4 regions of the Enterobacter chengduensis genome follow, and region 1 is predicted to be linked to each of the others. Evidence: predicted binding sites of a transcription regulator. Region 1 holds the regulator's gene; each other region holds the start of a gene.

Evidence for each region. The regulator sigma-54, encoded in region 1, starts transcription at its own class of promoters, with help from an activator protein. The targets are predictions, from matches to a motif close to GTTGGCACANNTTTCGCTNT.
Region 2: the regulator sigma-54 is predicted to act here: its motif matches at 5,252-5,271, upstream of glnA (glutamate--ammonia ligase).
Region 3: the regulator sigma-54 is predicted to act here: its motif matches at 2,285-2,304, upstream of glnK (P-II family nitrogen regulator).
Region 4: the regulator sigma-54 is predicted to act here: its motif matches at 5,156-5,175, upstream of FY206_RS07425 (amino acid ABC transporter substrate-binding protein).

What each region holds. Positions count from the first base shown of each region.
Region 1 covers NZ_CP043318.1:4,518,202-4,525,567, reverse strand. Annotated here, with positions in the region: gene mtgA (monofunctional biosynthetic peptidoglycan transglycosylase) at 1-316, shown strand, start outside; gene npr (PTS phosphocarrier protein NPr) at 356-628, opposite strand; gene rapZ (RNase adapter RapZ) at 625-1,479, opposite strand; gene ptsN (PTS IIA-like nitrogen regulatory protein PtsN) at 1,525-2,016, opposite strand; gene hpf (ribosome hibernation promoting factor) at 2,099-2,386, opposite strand; gene rpoN (RNA polymerase factor sigma-54) at 2,409-3,842, opposite strand; gene lptB (LPS export ABC transporter ATP-binding protein) at 3,890-4,615, opposite strand; gene lptA (lipopolysaccharide ABC transporter substrate-binding protein LptA) at 4,622-5,176, opposite strand; gene lptC (LPS export ABC transporter periplasmic protein LptC) at 5,145-5,720, opposite strand; gene kdsC (3-deoxy-manno-octulosonate-8-phosphatase KdsC) at 5,717-6,283, opposite strand; gene kdsD (arabinose-5-phosphate isomerase KdsD) at 6,298-7,284, opposite strand; gene FY206_RS21860 (calcium/sodium antiporter) at 7,298-7,366, opposite strand, start outside.
Region 2 covers NZ_CP043318.1:5,038,515-5,045,880, reverse strand. Annotated here, with positions in the region: gene hemN (oxygen-independent coproporphyrinogen III oxidase) at 1-818, shown strand, start outside; gene FY206_RS24335 (YshB family small membrane protein) at 891-1,001, opposite strand; gene glnG (nitrogen regulation protein NR(I)) at 1,112-2,524, opposite strand; gene glnL (nitrogen regulation protein NR(II)) at 2,536-3,585, opposite strand; gene glnA (glutamate--ammonia ligase) at 3,756-5,165, opposite strand; gene typA (ribosome-dependent GTPase TypA) at 5,544-7,366, shown strand, end outside.
Region 3 covers NZ_CP043318.1:1,273,620-1,280,985, reverse strand. Annotated here, with positions in the region: gene tesB (acyl-CoA thioesterase II) at 1-475, shown strand, start outside; gene amtB (ammonium transporter AmtB) at 571-1,860, opposite strand; gene glnK (P-II family nitrogen regulator) at 1,896-2,234, opposite strand; gene FY206_RS06355 (SmdB family multidrug efflux ABC transporter permease/ATP-binding protein) at 2,455-4,236, opposite strand; gene FY206_RS06350 (SmdA family multidrug ABC transporter permease/ATP-binding protein) at 4,229-6,001, opposite strand; gene FY206_RS06345 (Lrp/AsnC family transcriptional regulator) at 6,032-6,490, opposite strand; gene FY206_RS06340 (PLP-dependent cysteine synthase family protein) at 6,606-7,366, shown strand, end outside.
Region 4 covers NZ_CP043318.1:1,499,693-1,507,058, forward strand. Annotated here, with positions in the region: gene FY206_RS07400 (IS110 family RNA-guided transposase) at 1-412, opposite strand, end outside; gene rihA (pyrimidine-specific ribonucleoside hydrolase RihA) at 622-1,563, opposite strand; gene FY206_RS07410 (amino acid ABC transporter ATP-binding protein) at 1,684-2,409, opposite strand; gene gltK (glutamate/aspartate ABC transporter permease GltK) at 2,409-3,083, opposite strand; gene gltJ (glutamate/aspartate ABC transporter permease GltJ) at 3,083-3,823, opposite strand; gene FY206_RS07425 (amino acid ABC transporter substrate-binding protein) at 3,978-4,883, opposite strand; gene lnt (apolipoprotein N-acyltransferase) at 5,292-6,830, opposite strand; gene corC (CNNM family magnesium/cobalt transport protein CorC) at 6,836-7,366, opposite strand, start outside.

The sequences.
Region 1 (7,366 bases):
AGGGCTGGAAGCGGGGTTGACCCTGGGGATGGAAACGGTATGGAGCAAGAAACGGATCCTGACCGTTTATCTCAACGTCGCTGAGTTTGGCGACGGTATTTTTGGTGTCGAAGCTGCCGCCCAGCGGTATTTCAATAAGCCAGCCAGCCGCCTGAGCATGTCAGAAGCCGCGCTATTGGCCGCGGTTTTACCGAATCCCATCCGCTTTAAAGCCAATGCTCCATCAGGGTACGTGCGAAGCAGGCAGGCATGGATCATGCGCCAGATGAATCAGCTGGGCGGGGAAGGGTTTATGCAGCGTAACAACTTAATGTAGGGCGGGTAAGCGCAGCGCCACCCGCCGACGTGGCGAGTGTTAGTCTTCGTCAAACCCGGCGTTAAACAGGGCAATCACCGCCGCCAGCGCTTCCTCTTCCTGAGGGCCGGTGGCTTCGACTTCAATCTGGCGCCCTTTGGCAGAGTCCAGCATCAGTAGCGCGATGACGCTGTTCGCCTCCGCCTCAGTGCCTTCGTCATTGCGCAACAGAACCTCTGCATCGAAACCCTGCATCAGCTCGAACAGCTTCATCGCCGGGCGCGCATGCATGCCCAGCTTGTTGGTGATCTCAACGGTTTGTTTTACGGTCATGTTTTACGTTTTTCCAGCGTGCGATGACGGGACTGAACGTTCTTCCCGCGCGAGCGGAAATAGTCGGCCAGCTGTTCGGCGATGTAAACCGAACGATGTTTACCGCCGGTACAGCCAATCGCCACCGTCAGATAGCTACGATTGTTTGTCTCCAGCATAGGTAACCATAGCTCAAGGTAGCTTCGCGTCTGGTAGATAAAATTGTGAACTTCTGTGTGCCGGTCGAGGAAGGCCGCGACGGGTTTATCCAGGCCGGTCATGGGACGCAGCTTTGGATCCCAGTGCGGGTTGGGCAGGAAGCGCACGTCGAAAACATAATCCGCATCGATCGGAATACCGTGCTTAAAGCCGAAGGATTCGAACACCATCGTCAGTTCACGCTCGCGCTTGCCCAGCAGCCGGGTACGCAGCATTTCCGCCAGCTCGTGAACGGACATCTCAGAGGTATCGACAATCAGGTCGGCACGAGAGCGCAGCGGCTCCAGCAGGTCGCTCTCTTCATCGATCGCGCTCTCCAGAGAGAGGTTCTTACTGGATAGCGGGTGCAAACGACGGGTATCGCTGTAGCGGCGAATCAGCGTATTGCGATCGGCATCGAGGAACAGCAGCTGAGGCGAGAACGCGTCAGGCAGGTTGCTCATGGCCTGTTCGAAGATCTCTGGCGATTCCGGCATGTTACGGACGTCGATGCTGACGGCGGCAGAGGTTTGTCTCTCCGCAAGCGTGCGGGCCAGGTCAGGCAATAACACGACCGGCAGGTTATCGACGCAGTAAAAACCCATGTCTTCCAGGGCGCGCAGAGCAACGGATTTCCCCGACCCTGAACGACCGCTGACAATCATCAGCACCATGTTCCATTTCTCCTCAGGACAACAGATGTGAAGGCCATCTCCTGGTTATGCATCATCCTGATTGCCTTCTGCTTCAGTGATAATTTGATAGAGCTCTTCATCACTTTGGGCCGAACGCAGTCGACGGCAAATGGTTTTATCGGCCAGACGCTTAGCGACCAACGACAGCGTATGCAGATGGGTTTTCGTCTGATCGGCAGGCACCAGCAGCGCGAAGAGGAGATCGACGGGCTGGTTATCAATGGCATCAAAAGCGATGGGTGTTTCAAGCTGCACAAACACGCCCACGGCACGAAGGGTATCCTCTTCCAGTTTGCCGTGCGGGATCGCGATGCCGTTGCCGATACCGGTACTGCCCATTTTTTCACGGGTCAGAATCGCTTCGAAAACCACCTGCGGCGGCAGGCCAAGCTGTTTTGCGGCCAGTTCACTGATAATCTCCAGCGCACGTTTTTTGCTCTGGCAGTGAACCGCACTGCGGGTACATTCCTGGTTAAGGACATTGCTCAGTTGAAGAGCGGAATCGTTGTTCATCATAATTTCACCTAAGCGCTAACTGTACAAATGGTCTGTTGTGTTTCACAACAGGCCGTCCTGCACCCGTTAACTGCCCGGACAATTAGTGTTGTTTCAGTTTATCTTTATGTTTATTGAGCTGTCGCGCAAGCTTATCAATCAAGCCGTCGATAGCAGCGTACATGTCTTGCCCTTCCGCACTGGCATGCAATTCACCCCCGTTAACGTGCAGGGTGGCATCCGAGATATGAGTCACTTTCTCCACTTTCAACACAATATAGACCTGATTAATCCTTTCGAAATACTGCTCGAGTTTTGCAAACTTCGCGTTCACGAAGTCGCGTAAAGCCTCAGTAATTTCGACGTTTTGTCCAGTGATGTTGAGCTGCATAGTGTCTTCCTTATCGGTTGTGTCAGACCAGCTGTTTACGCTGGTTGGACGGCGGAATGGATAAAGACTCTCGATACTTCGCAACAGTACGGCGCGCCACCATAATACCCTGATCGGACAGCATGGTGGTTAACTTACTGTCGCTTAGCGGCTTCGCGGGGTTCTCCGCGGCGATCAACTTCTTCACCAGCGCGCGAATGGCCGTTGACGACGCTTCGCCGCCGCCCTCGGTATTCACATGGCTGGAGAAGAAATACTTAAGCTCAAAAATACCGCGTGGACTGTGCAGATACTTCTGCGTGGTGACACGGGAAATGGTTGATTCATGCATCTCGACGGCCTGGGCGATATCCGCCAGCACCATCGGTTTCATATACTCTTCGCCCTGCTCAAAAAAAGCCTGCTGCTGTTCGACAATACAGCGGCTGACGCGCAGCAGCGTATCATTTCGACTCTCCAGACTTTTGATCAGCCATCGCGCTTCCTGAAGATTGCTGCGAATATATTGATTGTCGGAGTCGTTACGCACGCTGGTGCACATGGAGGCATACTGCTGATTGATTTGCAGGCGAGGAATGCTGTCTGAATTCAGTTCAACGACCCAGCGGCCATTGTGTTTCCTGACCAGCACATCCGGGATCACGTATTCCGGCTCGCTGGTCTGGATCGACTGCCCCGGGCGCGGATCGAGCGACTGGATCAGGTTCACCGCTTCTTTCAGCACCTCTTCCTTCAGGCGCGTGACGCGCATCAGGGAGCGGAAATCGTGGTTCGCCAGCAGATCCAGATGATCGCTGATGATTAGGCGCGCCTCGTCGAGCCATGGCGTCTCTTTGCTGAACTGAGAAAGCTGGATCAACAGGCAGTCGCGCAGATCTTTTGCGGCTACGCCGACCGGATCGAAACGCTGGATGCGCTTCAGAACGGCTTCAACTTCCTCAAGCTCAATATCATCGTCGCCCATGCTTTCCAGAATATCGTCGAGGGTGACGGTCAGATAGCCGGTGTCATCGACGGCATCGACAATGGAGGTGGCAATCGCGCGGTCGGTATCGGAAAAGGGGGTCAGTTCCACCTGCCACATCAGGTAATCCTGCAGCGACTGGGTGGTTTCTCCCTGATAAACCGGTAGCTCATCGTCCTGGTAGTCTGCACGCGTACCGGAAGGCGTTCCGGCGGTGTAGATTTCATCCCAGCTGGCATCCAGCGGAAGCTCGTCGGGCATCTCTTTTTGTTCGAGTGCGTCCGCGGTGTCGAGCGCTTCTGTATCCTGCGATTGCTGGGTGTCTACCTCGTCATGAAGATCGGTTTGTTCCAGCAGGGGGTTACTGTCCAGCGCCTGCTGGAGCTCCTGCTGAAGTTCTAACGTGGACAGTTGCAACAGGCGAATTGCCTGCTGTAGCTGCGGCGTCATCGCCAGTTGTTGGCTGAGCCTTAATTGCAAACCTTGCTTCATGTTCAGAGCATTTTTCTCCGGTTCGGCGTTACGTTACCTCTACCCTATCAGAGTCTGAAGTCTTCCCCAAGATAGACGCGCTTAACATGATCGTCTTCGAGGATCTGCTGCGGCGTACCGTGGGCGATCAAATTGCCCTGGCTCACAATATACGCGCGTTCACACACGGCCAGCGTTTCACGGACGTTATGGTCGGTGATCAGTACGCCAAGCCCGCTGTCGCGCAGGTGTTCAATGATACGTTTAATGTCGATAACCGAGATCGGGTCAACGCCCGCAAACGGTTCATCCAGCAGGATAAATTTCGGGTTGGCGGCCAGCGCGCGAGCAATCTCAACACGACGGCGTTCGCCCCCGGAGAGCGCCTGACCGAGGCTGTCGCGCAGGTGCTCAATGTGGAACTCTTCCATCAGCTCGTTGGCACGGTCCTGACGCTGTTCGCTGGTCAGATCGTTACGAATTTGCAGGACCGCCATCAGGTTATCGTAAACGCTAAGACGACGGAAAATGGAGGCTTCCTGCGGCAGATAGCCGATCCCGCGACGCGCGCGCGCGTGCAGCGGCAGCAGGCTGATGTCTTCATCGTCAATGATAATGTTGCCGGCATCGCGCGGCACAATCCCAACGACCATGTAGAAGGTGGTGGTTTTACCCGCACCGTTCGGGCCAAGCAGCCCTACAATTTCGCCGGAGTTGACGGTCAGACTGACATCTTCTACGACACGGCGGCCCTTGTAGGCCTTCGCGAGATTTTTTGCAGTTAATGTTGCCATAACGAATTAGTTACTCTTCTTCTGTGCCGGGGCCTGGCCTTTACCTTTGTCCTGCAGCTGCGACGGAACCAGTACGGTGGTGACGCGTTTGCCTTTCTCGCTCGAGGCCTGCATTTTTTGCTCTTTAACCAGATAGGTGATCTGGTCGCCGGTAATGTTGCTGTCCAGCTGTTCCAGATACGCATTTCCGGTCAGGATGACAAGGTCCTTCGCCAGCTCATAATGCATATGCGAAGCGTGGCCTTTCACCGGCTTGCCGTTGTCCTGCATCTGGTAGAAGGTGGCCGGGTTGCCGTAACCATCAATGATCTCTTTGCCCTGCTCGCCACCCGGACGGGTCACGACCACTTTGTCGGCGTTAATTTTGATGGTGCCCTGAGTCATGACGACGTTACCGGTGAAGGTGACGACGTTCCCCTGCATATCGAGGGACTGAGTGTCGGACTCGATATGGATCGGCTGGTCGGTATCGCCCGTTACAGCAAGCGCGGGGAGACTGGTCGCCAGCATCGCGCTGGCGATAATTACTTTAAGGCTGAGTTTGTTTGTTTTGAATTTCATAGGAGGTTCTAACCTTTTCAATCAGCTCGGCGTTTTTGCTGCGTAAGTTCCCGCGCATTCTCAAACCGCTGGAATTAAATGTTGTGCCATACAGTGTGACCAGATCCTGCGAGGTCACGTCCTGGGTAACCAGGTTGATCTGAGCATTATCCGTCGTAATTTTTCGAAGTTGTGAGTCCGCGGTCAGGGCGTTGACTTCAACGTGGCCATACAGATAAAGCATACGGTCATTTGTCAGTTTTGCCCGATCTGACTTAATTGACCACGTCGGCACTTTGTCTTTATCAAATGTGGTCATGACGGGCTGGGTAAACCATGAAACACCGTCATCTGAAAAATATTCAACATGCTGGGCAATCAGGCGATAGTTCAGCGCGCCTTCCGGGCTATAGACCACGGTGTCGCTGTGATCGCTTTTATAGGTTGGATCGTTATTGTTGATCGCTTCCGTTTGCGTTTCGTCGCGATCGGCAAGGTTCACGCCAATCAATACCAGTGCGACAAGCGCAAGCAAAATGATAATCCAACGTCTGGTTTTACTCATATCGATTGCCCTTTGGCCTCATCAAGCTTGCCCTGCGCCAGCAGAAGCAGATCGCAGACTTCACGGACGGCACCGCGGCCACCGTTGATGTGGGTAACGTAGTCCGCGCGCGGGATCAGCAGCGGATGCGCATCAGCAACGGCGATACTCAGCCCGACTTCAGCCATCACGGGCCAGTCAATCAGATCGTCCCCGATGTAGGCCACGTTTTCTGGTGCGATAGCCAGTTTACCCAGTAAATCCTTAAACGCCGCCATTTTATCGGATTGACCTTGATAAAGATGGGTAATGCCTAAGGTTTCACAGCGATCTTCTACCAGTTTAGCGTTTCGCCCGGTGATGATCGCCACCTCAATACCGGAGGTGAGCGCACAGCGGATACCGTAGCCGTCGCGAACGTTAAACGCTTTCAGCTCTTCACCATTGTTGCCCATGTAGATCAGACCATCGGAAAGTACCCCATCCACATCCAGAATGAGCAGACGAATGTTTTCCGCCTTTGCCATCATTTGGGTACTCACCGGGCCATAACAGGTTGCAAGGGATGCACCCGCATTACTCATTGTCTTATCCTTCTTTACACTACGCCTGCGCGCAGCAGATCATGCATATGTACCACACCCAGCAACTGGTCGCCATCGGCAACCATAACGGAGGTGATATGGCGGGACTGCATCAGGTTCAGCACATCCACGGCCAGCGTACCCGGACGCACGCGGATGCCGCCCGGCGTCATCACATCGGCAATGCCGAGCGTGCGGACATCGACACCCATGTCGAACACGCGACGCAGGTCGCCATCGGTGAAGATCCCCTGAATTTTCATTAGATCGTCGCACACCACCGTCATACCCAGATTCTTGCGGGTGATCTCCAGCAGCGCATCACGCAGGGAGGCCTCTTTACTGACGTGAGGAATCTCATCCCCGGTGTGCATGATATCGTTTACCCGAAGCAGTAGCTTGCGCCCCAGCGCACCGCCCGGGTGGGAAAGCGCGAAATCTTCCGGCGTAAAACCGCGGGCTTCGAGCAGTGCGACGGCAAGCGCATCCCCCACGACCAGCGCGGCGGTGGTGCTGGACGTCGGCGCCAGGCCGAGCGGACAGGCCTCCTTGGGCACTTTCACGCACAGGTGAATATCGGCCGCACGCGCCATGCTACTTTCTGGACGGCTGGTCATGCAAATAAGCGGTACCTGCAGTCGCTTCAGCACCGGGATCAGCGCCAGAATTTCATTGGACTCACCGGAGTTGGACAGCGCGATGACGATATCCTGTGGCGTGACCATACCCAGGTCGCCGTGCGCGGCTTCCCCCGGATGGACAAAGAAGGAGGAGGTTCCGGTGCTGGCAAACGTGGCCGCCATTTTGCGTCCAATGTGGCCGGACTTACCCATCCCCATCACCACGACTTTGCCGGCACAGTAGAACATCTTCTCACAAGCCAGACTAAAATCCTGATTAATGTACTGATCTAACTGCGCCAGACCTTCACGTTCAATCTCCAGAACCTCTTTGCCTGCCTTCTGAAAGTCAAAACCCGGCTGCAATTCTATTTGCGACATAATGCGTTTCCGTTTACCCAGAGAGAAGAGGCGAGAGCCAGTACAGCATCGCCATCCATACGATAAATCCACCCGTCAGCAG
Region 2 (7,366 bases), 520 kb from region 1:
AGGACGAAGAATTTATCTTTGCCTTACTCAACCACGCGCGTGAGATTGGCTTCACCTCAACCAATATTGACCTGATTTACGGCCTGCCAAAGCAAACGCCGGAAAGCTTCGCCTTCACGCTGAAGCGCGTGGCCGAACTCAACCCGGACCGCCTGAGCGTCTTTAACTACGCCCATCTGCCGACGCTCTTCGCCGCCCAGCGCAAAATTAAAGATGCGGATCTGCCTTCAGCCCAGCAGAAGCTGGATATCCTGCAGGAAACCATTACTTCGCTGACCGAGACCGGCTATCAGTTTATCGGTATGGATCACTTTGCTCGTCCGGATGACGAACTGGCCATCGCCCAGCGCGAAGGCGTTCTGCACCGTAACTTCCAGGGCTACACCACCCAGGGCGATACCGATTTGCTGGGGATGGGCGTCTCCGCTATCAGCATGATCGGCGACTGCTACGCGCAGAACCAGAAAGAGCTGAAGCTTTACTATCAGCAGGTCGATGAAACGGGCAACGCGCTGTGGCGCGGCATTGCGCTCACGCGCGACGACTGCATCCGTCGTGATGTGATTAAAGCGCTTATCTGCAACTTCCGTCTCGATTTCGGCGACATTGAGTCGCAGTGGGGTCTGCACTTCAACGATTACTTTGCGGAAGACCTGAAGCTGATTGCGCCCCTGGCGAAAGATGGGCTGGTGGATGTGTCGGAGAGCGCGATTGAGGTCACGCCGAAGGGGCGTCTGTTGATCCGGAATATCTGCATGTGCTTTGATGCGTATCTGCGCCAGAAAGCCCGTTTACAGCAGTTCTCGCGGGTGATTTAAGGTGCATTGCCAAAAGCACTAAACGTAGGCCGGGTAAGGCGAAGCCGCCACCCGGCTTTTACGTTCAACTCGCTAGCTAAACAGCCCAACCAGCGCCGCGCACAGCATAGCCGCAACGGCGGTTTGTGGCGTGTGGCTTTCAGCGGCTCCGCTAGAGAGCATATTCACGATTGTTTCCAGCATGATGTTCACCCCCAATTTCCGGGCACGATCATACAAAACTCGTCGCAACAGTAAAGCGCAAAATAACGGCAATTTGCGCTCAATTAATAACCTTTACACTTCGGGTAGGACTACTCCATTCCCAGCTCTTTAAGCTTGCGCGTCAGGGTATTACGCCCCCATCCCAACAGGCGAGCGGCTTCCTGCTTATGGCCCTGCGTATGACGAAGCGCGGTAGTTAACAGCGTACGCTCCATCTCTGGCTGAGCTTCAGACAACAAGTTTTGATGACCGGAACGCAGCGCACGGTCGGCCCACTGCGCCAGCAGCGTCGCCCAGCTGTCCGGCAGCGCGTGACCGGTACTGCTCTCAGGCGCGGTCGCTTCAAACAGCTCGGCCGGTAAATCCTGAATCAGCACTTCCTGTCCGGCGGCCATCACCGTTAACCAGCGGCAGGTATTCTCCAGCTGGCGCACGTTGCCCGGCCACGCCAGACGCGTCAGGGCGGCATCGGTTTCCGGGTGAAGCTGTTTGGCCTCCACGCCCAGCTCGCGGGCGGCCACCTGCAGGAAATGACGCGCCAGGCGGGGAATATCTTCCCGACGTTCACGCAGCGGCGGCAGATGGACGCGGATGACGTTCAGTCGATGGAATAAATCCTCGCGGAATTTACCTTCCTGCACGCGCTGCTCCAGGTTCTGGTGGGTCGCGGCGATAATTCGCACGTCCACCTTCACCGGCGCGTAGCCGCCCACGCGATAAAACTGCCCGTCGGCCAGCACGCGCAGCAGACGGGTCTGGACATCCAGCGGCATATCGCCGATCTCATCCAGGAACAGCGTCCCTCCGTCAGCCTGTTCGAAGCGCCCCTGACGAATGGTATTCGCGCCGGTAAACGCCCCTTTTTCATGGCCGAACAGCTCGGACTCAATTAAATCCTTCGGGATCGCCGCCATATTCAGAGCGATAAACGGCGCTTTTGCCCGCGGGCTGTGGCGATGCAGGGCATGCGCCACAAGCTCTTTACCGGTCCCCGATTCACCGTTAATCAATACGCTAATGGACGAGCGGGACAGGCGACCAATAATGCGAAACACGTCCTGCATCGCCGGCGCTTCGCCGATGATGTCGGTGGTTGGCCCAAAATCGGGCGCGTGGCGCGGCTGTTGCTGCTCCTGATAATGGCTAATTGCGCGCTCAACCAGCGCCACCGCCTCGTCGATATCAAACGGTTTGGGCAGGTAATCGAACGCCCCTTGCTGATAGGCGCTCACTGCGGCATCCAGATCGGAGTGCGCGGTCATTATGATGACCGGAAGCATAGGGTGGCGTTGTTTGATCTGCTTTAACAGCGCCAGCCCGTCCATGCCCGGCATGCGAATATCCGAAAGCAAAACATCCGGCGTTTTGGTGGTGAGTGCGTCGAGCACTTCGCTGCCGCTCTCAAACGTCGTGCAGCTTAATCCTGCCCCTGTGAGCGCGCGTTCAAGCACCCAACGGATGGAGCTATCGTCATCGACTACCCAGACTATCCCTCGTTGCATAAACGTCACCTTTATTTTTTAATCGGCAGGAAGACCGAAAACTCGGTATGTCCCGGCCAACTGGTAAATTCAATTTTCCCGGAGTGTTGATCGATCAAACTGCGGGCAATGGATAAGCCCAGGCCTGTCCCGCCTTCGCGACCGCTGACCATCGGGTAGAACAGAGTGTCCTGAAGATGCGATGGAATGCCGGGCCCGTTATCCTCGACGTCGATGCGGGCCGCCAGCCGGTAGCGGACGCCGTGTAACGTGAGCTGGAAGGCGGTACGGGTGCGTAAAATAATCTCGCCCCCGTCGGGCCCCAGCGCCTGCAGGGCGTTGCGCACAATATTCAACAGGACCTGCTCAATCTGGTCCGGGTCATGGGCCAGTTCCGGCAGGCTGGGGTCGTAATCACGTACCAGCGTGACGTTCTCCGGCAGCTCCATTGAGACGAGCTTCACCACCCGTTCAGCCACCTTATGAATGCTTTCCGTGACGTGCATTCCCGGCTGCTGCGGCCCGAGAAGGCGGTCTACCAGATTCCGCAGACGGTCCGCCTGCTCAATGATGACGTTGGTGTACTCCGCCAGCGCGGGGTCGGGGAGCGCCTTGGTCAGCAGCTGCGCCGCGCCGCGTAACCCACCCAGCGGGTTTTTGATTTCATGCGCCAGACCGCGCACCAGGTCACGGGCGGCAATTTGCTGCGCATGCTGAAGCTGCTCCTGGCTCAGTCGACGCTGATTATCCATCGGCGCCATTTCCAGCAGGATCAGCCCTTCAGGAAGACGCTGCGCGGTCAGCGACAGAATGTGCGAGCGCCCGTCGATCACCAGCGTCACTTCGTTATCGGTAAACCCCTGGCCGGCCTGCAAACTTTCCTGCATCAGGCCAATATTCAGCGAAAAATAGCTCAGGAGTTCAGGAAGCGGGGTGCCGAACAGTTTGCGTGCGCTTTGGGCGAGCAGCTGCTGCGCCGCCGGGTTGGCGTAATGAACGGCCAGCTCGTCATCGACCAGCAAGATGCTGTTAATCAAAGAATTGAGGATCTGCCCAGCATCGGGCAGCGTGCCAGTTGCCATTCAGCAGTCTCCTGGAGTCGTTTGCACTAATTTAGTGCAGTATAGCGTTTTCGGCGTAAAAAGCGCGTGAGATCAGGTTGTTGGTGGAGAAAAAAGCCCATCCGGAGATGGGCTAAAAGTTTCCACGGCAACTACTCCCGGCGCGTGTCACGCCGGGTAAAACAACTTAATTAAACGCTGTAGTACAGTTCGAACTCAACCGGATGCGGAGTCATACGCACGCGGTCGTTCTCTTCGGTACGCAGGGCGATGTAAGCATCGATAGCGTCGTCAGTGAACACGCCGCCCGCGGTCAGGAACTCGCGGTCTGCGTCCAGCGCCTGCAGGGCTTCTTCCAGAGAGCCAGCAACCTGTGGGATCTCTTTCGCTTCTTCTGGCGGCAGGTCGTACAGGTTTTTGTCCATCGCTTCGCCCGGGTGGATCTTGTTCTTGATACCGTCCAGACCGGCCATCAGCAGTGCGGCGAAGCACAGGTATGGGTTAGCCGCTGGGTCCGGGAAGCGAACTTCAATACGACGCGCTTTAGGAGATGCCACCACCGGGATACGGATAGAAGCAGAACGGTTACGCGCAGAGTAGGCCAGCATGACTGGCGCTTCGTAGCCCGGGACCAGACGCTTGTAGGAGTTAGTGGTTGGGTTCGCCAGGGCGTTGATCGCTTTAGCGTGTTTGATAACGCCACCGATGTAGTACAGCGCCTGCTCGGACAGACCGGCATATTTGTCGCCAGAGAACAGGTTAGTGCCGTTCTTGGACAGAGACATGTGGCAGTGCATACCGGAACCGTTGTCGCCAAACATCGGTTTTGGCATGAAGGTCGCGGTTTTACCGAAACGGTGCGCAACGTTATGCACAACGTATTTGTAGATCTGAATTTCGTCCGCTTTTTTGGTCATGGTGTTGAAGCGGGTAGCCACTTCGTTCTGACCCGCAGTCGCCACTTCGTGGTGGTGAGCTTCAACCACCAGGCCCATCTCTTCCATCACCAGACACATGGTGGAACGAATGTCCTGTGCGGAATCGACCGGAGGAACCGGGAAGTAACCGCCTTTCACGCCCGGACGGTGACCTTTGTTACCGCCTTCGTATTTGGTGGAGGAGTTCCATGCACCTTCGATGTCGTCGATAGCCACGTGGGAGCCAGAAATAGAGGCACCGAAACGGATATCATCGAACAGGAAGAACTCTGGCTCTGGCCCGAACAGCACGGTGTCCGCGATGCCGGTAGAACGCAGGTACTCTTCAGCGCGTTTAGCGATAGAACGTGGGTCGCGGTCGTAGCCCTGCAGCGTGCCTGGCTCGAGGATGTCGCAACGGATGATCAGGGTAGGTTCTTCGAAGAACGGATCAATGACCGCGGTGGTTGCATCTGGCATCAGAACCATGTCGGATTCGTTGATGCCTTTCCAGCCGCCAATGGAGGAGCCGTCAAACATTTTGCCTTCTTCGAAGAATTCGGCGTTCACCTGATGAGCAGGGATTGTGACGTGCTGTTCTTTACCTTTGGTATCGGTGAAGCGCAGATCAACAAACTTCACTTCATGTTCGTTCAGCATCGTCAAAACGTGTTCAGCGGACATACTTAACTCTCCAGATTGGTCATTGTCGTCGTGGTAACGAGGTCTTCAATTTCTGTTTGTACTGGCTGGTGCCATGTATTTTTTATAAAGCGAAATCTGTGCCAACTTTTAAAACACCCCAAAAAGGCGTTATCATGCGCACCATAGTGCAAAAGGGCTGCACCACGATGGATTTGTTGCACCAGTATAGTGCTTCAATGTGAACATTGAGCACCATATTGGTGCAATTTACGTTAAAGTGCCCTTTTACCGCTCCGTGAAAGCGATCACAAAGCATCTCTGCAATACTTGTTTGCGGGGGATGTTTGTGATCCTGTTTTGTAGTGCGATTAATCCGTGTACAATAACGCGCTATTTCTAAATGCCTGAGGCAAAGTTGTGATCGAAAATTTGCGTAACATCGCCATCATCGCGCACGTTGACCATGGTAAAACTACCCTGGTTGATAAGCTGCTGCAGCAATCCGGTACGTTTGATGCGCGTGCCGAAACCCAAGAACGCGTGATGGACTCCAACGATTTGGAGAAAGAGCGTGGGATTACCATCCTCGCGAAAAACACCGCGATTAAATGGAATGACTACCGTATCAACATCGTTGATACCCCAGGGCACGCCGACTTCGGTGGTGAAGTTGAACGTGTAATGTCCATGGTAGACTCCGTTCTGCTGGTCGTTGACGCAATGGATGGCCCAATGCCACAGACGCGCTTCGTGACCAAAAAAGCTTTTGCCCATGGTCTGAAGCCAATCGTTGTTATCAACAAAGTTGACCGCCCTGGCGCGCGTCCTGACTGGGTTGTTGATCAGGTCTTCGACCTGTTCGTTAACCTCGACGCGACCGACGAGCAGCTGGACTTCCCTATCGTTTACGCCTCCGCGCTGAACGGTATTGCCGGTCTGGACCACGAAGACATGGCTGAAGACATGACCCCGCTGTATCAGGCGATTGTTGACCGTGTTCCTGCGCCAAACGTCGATCTCGACGGCACCCTGCAGATGCAGATCTCTCAGCTCGACTACAACAACTACGTTGGCGTTATCGGCATTGGTCGTATCAAGCGCGGTAAAGTGAAGCCTAACCAGCAGGTTACTATCATCGATAGCGAAGGCAAAACCCGTAACGGTAAAGTCGGTAAAGTACTGACTCACCTGGGTCTTGAGCGTATCGAGAGTGACGTTGCGGAAGCGGGCGACATCATCGCTATCACCGGTCTGGGTGAACTGAACATCTCCGACACCATCTGCGATCCGCAGAACGTCGAAGCGCTGCCAGCCCTGTCCGTTGATGAACCAACCGTATCCATGTTCTTCAACGTCAACACCTCTCCGTTCTGTGGCAAAGAAGGTAAATTCGTTACCTCTCGTCAGATCCTTGACCGCCTGAACAAAGAGCTGGTGCACAACGTTGCGCTGCGCGTTGAAGAAACCGAAGACGCTGATGCATTCCGCGTTTCGGGTCGTGGTGAGCTGCACCTGTCTGTTCTGATCGAAAACATGCGTCGTGAAGGTTTCGAGATGGCGGTTTCCCGTCCGAAAGTTATCTTCCGCGAAATCGACGGCCGTAAACAAGAGCCGTTCGAAAACGTAACGCTGGACGTTGAAGAGCAGCACCAGGGTTCTGTCATGCAGGCACTGGGCGAGCGTAAAGGCGACCTGAAAAACATGAATCCAGATGGCAAAGGCCGCGTACGTCTCGACTACGTGATCCCAAGCCGTGGCCTGATCGGCTTCCGTTCTGAGTTCATGACCATGACCTCCGGTACCGGCCTGCTGTACTCCACCTTCAGCCACTACGACGACGTGCGTCCGGGCGAAGTGGGCCAGCGTAACAACGGCGTGCTGATCTCCAACGGTCAGGGTAAAGCGGTTGCGTTTGCGCTGTTCGGTCTGCAGGATCGCGGTAAGCTGTTCCTGGGTCACGGTGCGGAAGTTTACGAAGGCCAGATCATCGGTATTCACAGTCGTTCTAACGACCTGACCGTAAACTGCCTGACCGGTAAGAAACTGACCAACATGCGTGCGTCCGGTACTGACGAAGCAACGGTTCTGGTTCCACCGATCAAGATGACTCTGGAGCAGGCTCTGGAATTCATCGATGATGACGAACTGGTCGAAGTGACTCCACAGTCAATTCGTATCCGTAAACGTCACCTGACCGAGAACGATCGTAAACGTGCTATGCGCGGTGCGAAAGAAGACTA
Region 3 (7,366 bases), 1.9 Mb from region 1:
TCTGAAATCGGAAACGGATATCGCTCGCGCGCTGGCGCATCTGCTGCCGCCGCAGGTCAAAGAGAAGTTTCTCTGCGATAAGCCGCTTGAGATCCGCCCGGTGGAGTTTCACAACCCGATGAAAGGCCACACCGCCGAGCCAAAGCGTCAGGTCTGGATCCGCGCCAACGGAACCGTGCCGGAAGATTTCCGCGTCCATCAGTATCTGCTGGGCTATGCGTCTGACTTTAACTTCCTGCCGGTGGCGCTGCAGCCGCACGGCGTCGGCTTCCTTGAAAAAGGGATGCAGGTCGCGACGATCGATCACTCCATGTGGTTCCACCGCCCCTTCAACATGAACGAGTGGCTGCTCTACAGCGTGGAGAGTACGTCGGCGTCGAGCGCGCGCGGGTTTGTGCGCGGTGAGTTTTATACCCAGGACGGGGTCCTGGTCGCCTCGACGGTGCAGGAAGGGGTGATGCGTAATCGCGGTTGACGTTGTGCGGCCTGATGCCCTCACCCTGACCCTCTCCCACAGGGAGAGGGAATACACATTAAAAACGGCAACCGAAGTTGCCGTTTTGCTGTTTATTATGCGTTATACGCATTCTCGCCGTGGCTGTTGACGTCCAGACCTTCGCGTTCCTGTTCTTCCGGTACGCGCAGACCCACCGTCATGTCCGCCAGCTTGTAGCCAATGAACGCGACAACGGCTGACCACACTACGGTGATAGCGATACTTTCCAGCTGCACCAGCACCTGATGCACCATGGTGACGCCTTCCGCGTAGCCCACGCCGCCCAGCGATTTCGCGGCGAAGATACCGGTCATGATACAGCCGATGATGCCGCACACGCCGTGCACGCCAAACACATCGCAAGGATCGTCCACGCGCAGCAGACGTTTCAGTGCGGTCACGCCCCACAGACCCGCTAGACCGGACACCAGGCCGACCAGCAGCGCGCCGCCCACGCCGACATAACCACACGCTGGCGTGATGCCAACCAGACCGGCAATCGCACCGGAACAGGCACCCAGCAGTGACGGTTTACCGCGAACGGCCCACTCGCCAAACACCCAGGAGAGGATTGCACCCGCCGTGGCCACAACGGTATTCACGAAGGCCAGCGCGGCGATTTCGTTTGCTGCGCTTGCAGAACCGGCGTTGAAGCCAAACCAGCCAAAGTAGAGGATAGCCGTACCGGTAAAGACCATCGGCAGGTTGTGCGGTTTGAACGCTTCTTTACCGAAGCCCACGCGCTTGCCAATCAGGTAGGCACCCACCAGACCCGCAACCGCGGCGTTGATGTGAACAACGGTACCGCCCGCAAAGTCCAGCGCGCCGTGCGTCGCCAGCAGACCACCGCCCCACACCATGTGCGCAATCGGCACATAGGAGAGGGTCAGCCAGACCACCACAAAGATCAGGACCGCAGAGAACCGAATACGCTCCGCCAGCGCGCCGACGATCAGCCCGACGGTAATGCAGGCAAACGAGCCCTGGAACGCCACGTGAATGTACTGATAGAAACTGCCCATCAGCGCGGTCAGCTCAATATTCTTCAGCATCACCCAGTCGAAGTTGCCAAAGAAGGCGTTGCCCGTGCCGAACGCCAGCGAGTAGCCGTAAACCACCCACAGCACGCAGACCAGTGCAAACGTCACGGCAACCTGCGTCAGCATGGAGAGAACGTTTTTGCCACGGATCAGGCCGCCGTAAAAGAGGGCAATGCCCGGAATAGACATGAACAGCACCAGCGCGGTGCTGATCATCATAAAGGCGTTATCAGCTTTGTCTGCCACCGCAGGAGCAGCCGCCAGCGCCAGGCCCGGCAGCAGTGCCAGCGAACCCAGACCCGTTTTAAGTGTTGCTATCTTCATTTTCTCGATCCCTATCACTGTGTGCCAGGAGTAACTTACAGTGCCGCTTCGTCAGATTCGCCGGTACGGATGCGAATGACGCGCTGCAGTTCGGCAACGAAAATTTTGCCGTCGCCAATTTTGCCGGTGTAGGCCGCTTTGCTAATGACATCAATCACTTCATCAAGCTGATCGTCAGCAATCGCAACGTCAATTTTTACTTTTGGCAGAAAGTTAACGCTGTATTCCGCCCCGCGATAAAGCTCGGCATGACCCTTCTGACGACCAAAGCCTTTCACTTCGGTGACAGTCAGTCCCTGAATACCCATTGAAGACAACGCTTCACGCACGTCTTCGAGTTTGAATGGTTTGATTACAACCGTAACCAGCTTCATAGATCCCCTCCAGTCAGAATTCGGTAATGGCCGCAGCTTACGCAGAAGGTATTGCAAGGGGTGTGCCAGAAATGAAAACGGGAAGGAATAGCGATGCGATGAGCGTTATACGGTCTTGATAGATGAAGAGGCGAAAAAAAACGCACCATGCCGGTGCAGGGTGCGTTTCAGTTTTGCACCAACAGGAATGACCGTTAGCGCGGCGCCTCATTTTAGTGCATCAGGCGCTAAGCGACTCTTCATCGCGCACGCTGGCGGCCAGCTCTTCGCCCGCCAGCTGCAGCTGGTACATCTGCCAGTAGCGCCCTTTTGCTTCCAGCAGCTCACGGTGCGTGCCGCGCTCCACGGCCTGTCCGCGATGCAGCACCAGAATGGTATCCGCGTCGACGATCGTGGAGAGGCGGTGGGCAATCACCACCAGCGTCGTATGGTCGCGCACGGCAGCCAGCGCCTGCTGGATGGCCTGCTCGGTGCCGGAGTCAATGCTGGCCGTGGCTTCGTCAAGAATCAGCACCTGCGGCGTTTCAATCAGGACGCGCGCCAGCGCCAGGAGCTGCTTTTGCCCCACGGAGAGATTGTTGCCCTGCTCGCCCAGCTTGGTATTGATCCCCTCGCTGAACCCGCGCGCCAGCTCCGCCAGCTGCACCGTTTCCAGCACCGCCCAAACCTGCGCCTCTGAATAGTCCCGCCCCAGGGTGACGTTGGCGTAGAAAGTATCGGCCAGCACGACCGGATCCTGCTGCACCATCGCAACGCCTTTGCGCAACACCGTGTGGCTAAGCGACGCGAGCGGGCGTCCGTCGAGGCGGATTTCGCCGTGCGTAACCGGGTAGTAGCCCATTAACAGGCTGGCCAGCGTGCTCTTGCCGCTGCCGGTATGCCCCACCAGCGCGACGAAACCGCGCGACGGAACGTCAAGCGTGATGTCCTGTAGTACCAGGCGGTCTTCGCGATAGGCAAACGAGACGTTATCAAAGGCGATAGCCCCGCTTTTCAGAGGACGCTCGTCATCGCCGTAGGCCTGCCGCGGCCTGTCCATTAGCTCAAACACGCGCTCACCGGCGACGACCGCCTGCTGCAGCATCGATTGCTGGGTGGTGAGCTCGATCAGCGGCTCGTTGAGGCGCCCCAGATAGCTAATAAAGGCGTACAACACGCCCACTTCAATCGTACCGTTTGAGCTCAGGCCAAAGAGCATCAGCAGCCCGCACAGCACCAGCGCAGAGAAAAGGCTCAGCAGCGGTCGCAGCAGGAATCCGTCCAGGCGAAGCGTCTGCATCCGCGCCATATAGTGCGAACGGCTGGCTTCGCCCATCCGCTCGCCAAAGCGCGCCTGCTGGCGGAACTGCTGGATGACGCTCATGCCGTTGATCACTTCATTGAAGCCGTCGTTGATGTCGGCCAGGTAGGCGCGCACCCGACGCACGATTGGCGTGCTGTAGCGCTGGTAAATCACCATGACGATCAGCACCGCCGGGAAGATAGTGATTGCCACCAGCGCCATGCGCCAGTCGAGGCTGAACATCGCGACAAGCATCGCGCCAATCAGCGCCGCGCTGCGCAATACGGTCGCCACCACGGTGACGTACAGATCGCGGATCACCTCGGTATCGTTGGTGACGCGCGAGATCACCTGCCCGACCGGCTGGATATCAAACTCGCTGAGCGGCTGGCGCAGCGCCGCGTCCATCACATCCGTACGCAGCTGCTGAACGACGCCCACGGCGGCCCGGTTAAACAGCAGCGACTGGGCATAGTGCAGCCCGGCTGCTGTCAGCTGTAAGCCCACGTAGGCCACGCCTAAGCCCGCCACCAGCCCGAGCGGCAGGTAGCTTTTGGCGACCATATTGTCGATGAAATAGCTGATGAGCAGCGGACCGCTCACCTCTGCAATCGCCGCAATCCAGAGTAAAAGCACGGCAACCGAGAGCGGTTTACGCCACGGCGAGCCGTAGGCCAGCAGACGTTTGAGCGTCGGCCACATCGTTCCGAGCTTACGCATTGGCGGCCTCCTCATCCTGCTCCGGCGCATCGTCCAATGCCGCTTCAAGCTGCTGATAGCGGTACATATCGCGATACCAGCCCGGCTGCTCGGCCAGCGCGTCATGCTGCCCTCGCTGGGCAATATGGCCGTGCTGTAAAACCAGAATTTCGCTGGCTTCGGTGAGCGCGGACAGGCGGTGGGCGCTGATAATAATTGTCCGTCCGTCGCCCCACTGGCGCAGGTTATGCAGAATTTGATGCTCGGTACGGCCGTCCACGGCGGACAGCGCGTCGTCCAGGATAAGGATTTCGGCATTCAGCAGCAGCGCGCGGGCAATGGAGATACGCTGTTTTTGCCCGCCGGACAGCATGACGCCGCGTTCCCCAACTTCCGTTTCGTAGCCCTGCGGCAGACGCAAAATATCATCATGTACGCTGGCTAAACGCGCCACGTGTTCAATCTCTTCCTGCGTCGCCCCGGGGCGTCCAAGGGCAATGTTGTTCGCCACGGTGTCCGAAAACAGGAACGGCGTCTGGCTGACCACCGCCAGGCGGCCACGCCACTCGTCAAGCAGCAGCCTGGTCAGGGGAATATCATGGAAGTGGATATCGCCCTCGATGACGTCAAAGTGGCGCTGAAGCAGAGAGAGCACGGTACTTTTGCCGGAACCCGTCGGGCCGCAGATGCCCAGCATCTGCCCTGGCTGAAGGGTAAAACTCACGTTTTCCAGTACCGGATGCGCCGTATGCGGATAGCTAAACTGACGGACGTCGACAGTCATGACGCCGCGTCCTTCCGGTAACGCCTCGCTACCGTCAATGACTACCGGCGCTTCGGCCAGCATGGCGCGGATGCGGCTATAGGCGGCGCTGCCGCGCTCCACGATGTTAAACATCCAGGCCAACGCCAGCATCGGCCAGATCATCAGCCCCAGATACATCGCAAAGCTGGTCAATTGCCCCAAGGTCAGCGTGCCCTGCACCACCATCCAGCTGCCGCCGCCAATCGCCAGCAGGTTTGCCATGCCAATCGCGATATAGATCGTCGGGTCAAAGCAGGCGTCGATACGCGCGACGCGCATGTTCTTCGCACCGGTGTCTGCGGCATCGGCCGCAAACAGCGCAGACTGCCGGTCTTCCAGGCCAAACGCTTTGATCATGCGGATGCTGGTCATGCTCTCCTGGGTGCGATCGTTCAGAGACGAAAACGCCGCCTGCGCCAGCTTGAAGCGCTCGTGCAGCTGTTCGCCATAGCGATTGATCGCCAGCGCCATGATCGGCATCGGCAGCAGGGCGAGCAGGGTCAGCTGCCAGCTGATCTGCGTGGACATCACGATCAGCACCGCACAGCCCATCACCAGCGAGTCCACCAGCGTCAGCACCCCTTCCCCGGCGGCAAAGACTACCCTGTCGACATCGTTAGTGGCGCGGGCGATAAGATCCCCGGTGCGGTGGCGCAGATAAAATTCGGGATGCTGTCGGCTCAGCTGGCGGTAAAAATCTTCACGCAGCTCAACGGCCAGCTGATAGGACGCACCAAACAGCAGCACGCGCCAGACGTAGCGCAGGAGATAGACAATCACCGCCGTCAGCACCAGCGTGCCGACCCACATCAACACCCGTGCGGTGGTGTAATGCTGTTCGGTGACGCCATCCACGACGTAGCCCACCACTTTCGGCGGGATCAGCTGCAGAATGGCAATAATGATAAGCAGGGCGACTGCGCCGAGGTAGCGTTGCCACTCCCGACGAAAGTACCAGCTTAATTGGGCAAATAATCGCACGCGGTTTGTTCCTGAAGGTATTTTACGTAGTTATTCAATGGGTAAGGCTGTGGTGTACTTAATCTGTTCCATGGCGAAGCTTGAGGTGACGTCCGATAAGCCCGGGACGCTGTTCACCAGCCGCTTGTAGAAATCATCATAGCGCTTCATGTCGGCCACCTGGACGCGCATCAGGTAATCGTACTCGCCGGCCATACGCCAGAAACCGAGCACTTCGGGCATCTCAGACACCTGAGTCACGAAGCGGCAATACCACTCGCTGCTGTGATGCTGCGTTTTTATCAGCACAAATGCCGTCAGCCCAAGCCCCAGCTTTTCGGGATCGAGTAACGCGACGCGCCCCAGAAGAATGCCGTCATCTTCCAGCTTCTTAAGGCGCTTCCAGCACGGGGTGGTGGTCAGATTAACGGCATCTGCCAGCACCTGCAAAGAGAGGGTACAGTCACTTTGCAGCAGTGAAAGGAGCTTGCGGTCAATTTTATCTAGCATAGCCACCTCAAAGAGAAAATTTTTCTCTCTCTATTCTATTTTAAAGGCCAGATAGCAACAATTTTTTCTGTGCTTTTCGCTATGCTGGGCACAAAATGACAAACGGATAACGACGATGAATAGCACTTGGGTTAAACATGCGATCAGCGAAATCAATGCCGACTATCAGCGCTCGGCGGATACGCACCTGATTCGCCTTTCCCTGCCGGGATTTGACGGCATTCAGCTCTATCTGAAAGACGAAAGCACCCATCCGACCGGTAGCCTGAAGCATCGCCTGGCGCGCTCGCTGTTTTTATACGGCTTATGTAACGGCTGGATCAAAGAAGGCACCACCATCATTGAATCCTCATCCGGTTCTACGGCGGTGTCCGAAGCCTATTTCGCCCGCCTGCTGGGCCTGCCGTTTATCGCGGTGATGCCGTCCTGCACCGCAAAACGCAAAATCGAACAGATCGAATTTTACGGCGGCCGCTGCCACTTCGTGGAAAGCGCCTGCGAAATCTACGCGGCCTCTGAAATGCTGGCCCGTGAACTCAACGGCCACTATATGGACCAGTTCACCTTCGCCGAGCGGGCGACGGACTGGCGCGGCAATAACAACATTGCCGACAGTATTTTCCGCCAGATGACCCACGAGCCGCACCCGGTTCCGTCGTACATTGTCATGAGCGCCGGTACCGGCGGCACGTCAGCAACCATTGGACGCTACATCCGCTGTCAGGGCTACGATACTCAGCTGATGGTGGTTGACCCGCAGAACTCCGTGTTCCTCGACTACTGGCAAAACCGCGACGCCGGGCTGCGCAGCCCGGTGGGCAGCAAAATTGAAGGGATTGGCCGCCCGCGCGTGGAGCCCTCTTTCATCCCTGACGT
Region 4 (7,366 bases), 2.1 Mb from region 1:
TGTCCACCAACTGGCGGCGGCGGGATACCATCATGGCGAGACGCTGCGTCTGTTCGTCCGGAGCGGGTCTGATATCCGGTGTCATCCTGCGGCCAAACTCGCAGATGATGCGGGCATCGTTCGGGTCTGTCTTGAACAGCGTCCCGAGAGCGCGGGCGAAGTGTTTGACCTGAGCAGGATTAACGACGGCGACAGGCAGCCCGGCAAGTTCAAGCGTGGCAGCAAGCAGGTTGTGGTAGCGCCCCGTGGCTTCCATCACGATGCGTGTAACGGTACGGGATGAAAGGGCGTCGAGGAGTAGCTGATGGCCCTGAGGGGTATTATCCAGATGAAGAAAAATCCCGTCAGGACTGATAAATACATCAAAGGTCTCTTTGGCGATATCGATGCCAACGTTGGTATGTTCAGTCATGTTCGAGTCTCCCGGCCTTGTAATATACGGGCTGGCACAGGCCGCCCAGGCAGCTGTTCGGGTTAACAGGAAAACTGATGCCACGCCATGAGCTCACCCGCGGGCTTGGAAACCCAGAGGGCTAACGGGCTGTGGCATCAGGTCAAACTCAGTGACAGTTTACCCGTCTGTTGACGGGTAACTGAAGTGACTTTAAACATACAAGGGCATCAGGCCGCACTATAGTAACCAAGCCTCTCCGCCAGCAAATCCACAAACGCCTCCCGGTCGATATCCACCATCACCGTCGTATTCGGCTTATTCCCCGTCAGCGAATAGTAGTCCACCACCGTCATGCCCTGGGTGTATTTCCCCTGCGTTTCCACCCCAACCCAGCGGTCTACCGTGGTAAACATCTCCGGTTTTAACAGCCAGGCGATGGTGCACGGATCGTGCAGCGGCGCTCCGTGGAAGCCCCATTTCTCAGCCTTATGGTACTCCATAAAAAAGTCGAGCAGTTCAGCCACGGTTGTCGCCACCGGATTGCCCACGGCGCGGAAACACTCAATATCGCCCGCCATAATCTGCGCGCGGTGGGTCACGTCCAGTCCCGCCATCACAATCGGTAAGCCGGACTGGAAGACAATCTCAGCCGATTCCGGGTCGACAAAAATGTTGAACTCGGCCGCTGGCGTCCAGTTACCCAGCCCCATCGCGCCGCCCATGATGACGATGCGCGCAATTTTAGCGTGCAGCTCAGGATGGCTATTCAGCAGGAGCGCAACGTTAGTTTGTGGCCCGGTCGCCACCAGCGTCACGGGCTCCGCGCTTTCGCGCAGCACCTTCGCCATCAGCTCCACGGCGGTGCAGTTTTGCGGCGTGAAGCCCGGCTCAGGCAGCGCCGGACCGTCCAGCCCGCTTTCACCATGAACGTTGTCGGCAATGATTAGCTCGCGCATCAGCGGCTTCACGGCCCCGCCGGCGACGGGAATATCGGTGCGCCCGAGCAGCGTCAGCATGCGCAAAACGTTGCGCAGGGTTTTATCCGGCGTCTGGTTTCCGGCGGAAGAGGTGACGGCTTTGACGTCGAGTTCAGGGGAGGCAAGTGCAAGAACGAGCGCGATCGCGTCGTCATGACCCGGATCGCAATCGAGAATAATAGGCTGTGCCATAGCGTTCTCCATTCATAGCGTTATTTTGTGACAAGGTTAACGCTGCAATGTGACGCCGACGAGAGGAACTGAACAAAAGCGTGAAGCAGTGCGCAATCCGCAGATTGCGCACTGGGAAGATTAATGCAGGATTTTGGCGAGGAAATCTTTCGCACGATCGGATTTCGGGTTAGCGAAGAACTCTTCTTTCGGTGAGTCTTCAACAATTTTCCCTTCGTCCATAAAGATTACGCGATTGGCCACTTTACGGGCAAAGCCCATTTCGTGCGTCACCACCATCATGGTCATCCCTTCGTGCGCCAGCTCGACCATCACGTCCAGCACTTCGTTGATCATCTCCGGATCGAGCGCCGACGTGGGCTCATCGAACAGCATTGCCACCGGATCCATGCACAGCGCGCGGGCGATCGCCACACGCTGCTGCTGGCCGCCGGAAAGCTGCGCCGGGAACTTATCGGCATGGGCCGAAAGCCCAACGCGTTCCAGGAGCTTCAGACCTTTCTCGCGCGACGCTTTTTTATCGCGCTTAAGCACTTTTACCTGCGCCAGCGTCAGATTCTCAATAATGGAGAGGTGAGGGAACAGCTCAAAATGCTGGAACACCATGCCCACGTGAGAGCGAAGCTGGGCGAGGTTAGTTTTCTTGTCGTTAACCTTGGTGCCGTTGACGACGATCTCACCCTGCTGAACCGGCTCCAGCCCGTTGACGGTTTTGATCAGCGTCGATTTACCCGAGCCGGACGGCCCGCATACCACCACCACGTCGCCTTTTTTCACTTCGGTGGAGCAGTCGGTCAGCACCTGAAAGTGCCCATACCATTTAGAAACATTTTTCAGGGAAATCATTATACCGTCCTTTTCTTCAGCCAGCTGACCAACAGCGATGCGCTTAAACTAATCACAAAGTAGACCGCACCCGCAAAGAGCACCATCTCAACCTGCGTACCATCACGCTCGCCGATGGTTGAGGCGGTACGGAAGAAGTCTGCCAGGCTCAGCACGTAGACCAGCGAGGTATCCTGGAACAGTACGATACCCTGGGTCAGCAGGAGCGGAACCATGGCGCGAAACGCCTGCGGCAGAATAATGAGCTGCATGGACTGCCAGTGCGTCATCCCCAGCGCCAGCGCGGCGCTGGACTGCCCGCGGGAGATGCTCTGAATGCCCGCGCGGATAATCTCCGAGTAGTAAGCGGCCTCAAACATTGAGAACGCCACCATGGCGGAGATCAGACGGATATCGGTTTTCGGCGACAGCCCCAGCACGTTCTGCAGGAAGCCGGGTACGATCAGGTAAAACCACAGCAGCACCATCACCAGCGGGATGGAGCGGAACACGTTAACGTAGGCGGTGGCAAACCAGGCAAGCGGCTTAAAGCTCGACAGGCGCATGACGGCCAGCAGGGTACCCCAGACGATACCGACGATGATGGCAATGACCGTGATTTTTAAGGTAATCACCAGGCCATCCAGCAGGTAAGGCATGGAGGGAACGATAGAACTCCAGTCAAATTCGTACATTATTTGCCCCCCATGTTGCCCGGCAGGCGAATTTTGCGTTCAACCAGGTTCATCACCAGCATGATGAAAGCGTTAATCAGAACATACGCGAGCGTGATCGCGGTGAAGGATTCCCACGCGTGAGCGGAGTAATCCAGCAGCTTGCCCGCCTGCGCGGCCATATCAACCAGGCCGATCGTGGAGGCGATGGCCGAGTTCTTCACCAGGTTCATCATCTCGGAGGTCATCGGCGGAACGATAACGCGGTAGGCGTTAGGCAGCAGCACGTAGCGGTAGGTTTGTGGCAGCGTCAGGCCCATCGCCAGGCCCGCATTTTTTTGTCCGCGCGGCAGTGACTGAATGGCGGCACGCACCTGCTCGCAAACGCGCGCAGCGGTAAACAGCCCCAGACACAGCATGGAGGAGACAAAGAACTGTACGTTCGGATCCAGTTCCGACTTGAACCACATGCCAATATTTTCCGGCAGCAGTTCCGGGATAACCAGATACCAGGTAAAGAACTGCACGATCAGCGGAACGTTACGGAACAGTTCCACATAGAGGGTGCCCAGTGTTGAAAGAAAACGGTTAGGGACGGTGCGCAGAATACCGAACAAAGAACCGACAAGAAACGCGATGATCCACGCCGTTATCGATAATGCCACGGTGACCTGAAAGCCGCTCCACAGCCAGCCAAGATAGGTGGTGTTGCCGAACGGGGCCTGTTGCAGGAATATGCCCCAGTTCCAGTCTATTGACATAATAAACTCCAGAAAAAAAAGGGTAGCAGCGCTACCCTCGAAGATTGGTGAGAAGCTCATTTTCGTGCTGAGTGGGGAACGACCACTCAGCGTATAGTCTGTCCATGCTTCCCGACAATCGAGAGGGCAGGAGATCCCGCCCCTGTTGTTCTAATTAGTTAAGAGCCTTGTCGTTTGGAGATTTGAACAGCGCCTTCATGTCGTCAGACAGTTCAAAGTTCATGTTCAGGTTTTTTGGTGGAATCGGGTTCTTGAACCACTTGTCGAACCATTTTTCCGCTTCGCCGGAGGTCTGCACCTGGGCGATGGTGTCATCAATCAGCTTCTTGAACTGCGGATCGTCTTTACGCAGCATGCAGCCGTAAGCTTCTTTTGACTGCGCGGTGCCGACGATATCCCAGTTGTCTGGTTTCTTCGCTTTCGCACGCTCGCCCGCCAGCAGGGCGTCATCCATCATAAACGCGACGGCACGACCGCTTTCCAGGGTACGGAAGGAGTCGCCATGGTCTTTCGCGCTGATGATGCGCATATCCATTTTCTTCTCGTCGTTCAGCTTGTGCAGCAGCACTTCTGACGTGGTACCGGATGTCACCACAACCGCTTTGCCTTTCAGGTCAGCGAAGTCTTTGATCTCACCGCCTTTCTTCGTCAGCAGGCGGGTGCCCACGACAAAGATGGTGTCAGAGAAGGCCGCCTGTTTCTGACGCTCGAGGTTGTTGGTGGTGGAGCCACACTCGAAGTCAAAGGTGCCGTTTTGCAGCAGCGGAATACGGTTCTGTGAAGTGATTGGGATCAGCTTCACCTGCAGGTCAGGTTTGTTCAGCTTTTTCTTCACGGCTTCAACGATGGCGTTGGAGTAATCCTGTGAATAGCCCACGACCTTTTGCGTGTTGTCGTAGTAAGAGAACGGGACAGAAGATTCACGGTGGCCGACCACGATGACGCCGTTTTTGGCAATCTTGTCGAGAGTGCTTCCTGCTGCCGGTGCATCTTCAGCGTGAACCACGCCGGCAGACATTCCCATAACCAGCATTGCTGTGGCCAGTTTACGTAATTGCATACCCAACTCCTTTCTTATCAGCGCCAGCGACGCATTGATACCCATTGTGATGTTGTTATATCTCGCGCGATGCGAGTGCAGTGTTATGCAAGCTTGTTAACATTTAGTCTGGCTTAATGTAAAGATTTTGCTGCGTTATTGTTTATTTTTGCGAAGCGCGCCGCACCATTCAGAGGCAATAATCTCCCGTTGCACCGTTTCGGTGCTACCGACGATCTACGCTGGTGCGACAAGGTTGCACGTTAAGCCAAACTGCGTTCACCTGAATAAACAAAGCAATAGGCGTGCCAGATTTGAGATTGGGCAGGGATTGTCGGGTGGCGCTGACGCTTACCCGACCTACGGGAACGGAAATGCTGAATGTAGGCCGGGTAAGGCGTAGCCGCCACCCGGCAACGGATGGGAAGGTTATTGACGACGCTGGCGCAGGCTCATCAGCAGCGCGCCAAAGCCGAACAGCGCGGTCAGGATCCACAGCGGCCAGTTGCCGGTACGGGCGTATGGCGTCAGCCCCGTTGTTGGCGTGACGTTAGCGGTCAGCACCTCTCGGGTAAACTGCGGGATCATCGCCTGAATTTCACCCTGAGGGCCAATCACGGCGGTGATGCCGTTGTTGGTGCTGCGCAGCAGCGGACGCGCCAGCTCCAGGGCGCGCATGCGTGCCATCTGGAAGTGCTGCCACGGGCCGATTGACTTACCAAACCAGGCGTCGTTAGAGATGGTCAGCAGATAGTCCGTATCCGGGCGGAAGTTATCGCGTACCTGCTCGCCGAGAATGATTTCGTAGCAGATGGCCGCCGTCAGGGCCGCGCCGTGCGCGTGCAGCTGGGGCTGAACGTACGGGCCGCGGCTGAAGGAGGACATCGGCAGATCAAAGAACGGGGCCAGCGGGCGCAGAATCGACTCCAGCGGGACAAACTCGCCAAACGGCACCAGGTGGTTCTTGTTGTACCGGTCAGTGGAGCGGTAGCTGTACTCGCTGTCTTTGCCGAGCGTAATGATGGTGTTGTAGGTGTCGTAGCGGTTCTGCTGATTCAGACGCGCATCGACAATCCCGGTGATCAGCGTGCTGCCGCGCGCCACCAGCAGGTCGTTCATCATGTTGAGGAACGGCTGCTGGTTAATTTCCAGATCGGGAATGGCGGACTCCGGCCAGATAATCAGCTGCGATTTCCCCATCACCTCTTCGGTGGCGTTGGCGTAGATCTTCAGCGTATTCAGCAGCTCTTTTTCGTCCCACTTCATGGACTGCGGGATATTCCCCTGCACCATGGAAACCTGCATGGCGCGCGCGGGCTCAAGGGTGAACCACTGGATATAGCGCAGCGGGAAGGGCAGGGCAAACAGCACCAGCGCCACGGCCAGCGGTTTCCAGCCGCGCGTGACCAGCGCTAATGCCAGCAGGCCGCTCACTGCCATCAGCAGGAAGTTGATGGCCTCAACGCCCATGACCGGCGCCAGGCCCTTCAGCGGGCCGTCAATCTGGCTGTAGCCGAACTGCAGCCACGGGAAGCCGGTCAGCACCCAGCCGCGCAGGAACTCGGTTACCTGCCAGACCACCGGCGCGGCAACGGCGACGCGGAGCCAGGAGGTTTTAGGCCACAGGCGAGAAAGGATGCCTGCGAACAGGCCGGTATAGAGCGAGAGATACGCGGCGAGCAGCACCACCAGGAAGACGTTAACCGGGCCAGGCATACCGCCAAACTGGGCGATGCTGACGTAGACCCAGTTAATGCCTGAGCCAAACAGCCCCAGCCCCCAGAAGTAGCCGATCGCGGCAGCCTGCACCGGACGACGATTCAGGGTCAGACCCTGAAGCCCCATCAGGGAGAGAATGGCCGCAGGCCAGATATCGTAAGGTGAGAAAGCCAGCGTACCGCTGGCTCCGAGTAACAGCGCCAGCAGCAAACGGACGCGCTGGCGTTCAAGCAATGGGGCAAATGCCATTTACATTAATCTTCCAGTTTTGGCACCGGTGAGTCGTCCGGCGTTCTGACGTGAACCTGTATAATACGTCGGCTGTCGGCCATGGCTACTTTGAACTGGTAACCGTCGATGTCAACGGTCTCTCCGCGCGCCGGGAGGTGGCCAAAGGCCTGCATCACCAGCCCGCCGATGGTATCGACCTCTTCATCGCTGAAGTGGGTTCCGAAGGCGTCGTTGAAGTCCTCGATGGAGGCCAGCGCACGCACGGTCCAGGTATGGCGGCTAAGCTGACGGAAGTCGATATCCTCTTCTTCGTCGTACTCGTCCTCGATTTCGCCCACGATCAGCTCAAGAATATCCTCGATCGTGACCAGGCCTGAAACGCCGCCAAATTCATCAATAACAATCGCCATGTGGTAGCGCTGGGAGCGGAACTCTTTCAGCATCCGATCCACACGTTTACTCTCCGGCACGACCACGGCCTGGCGTAACACTTTTTCCATACTGAAGGCTTCGGCATCGCTGCGCATAAACGGCAGCAGATCTTTCGCCATCAA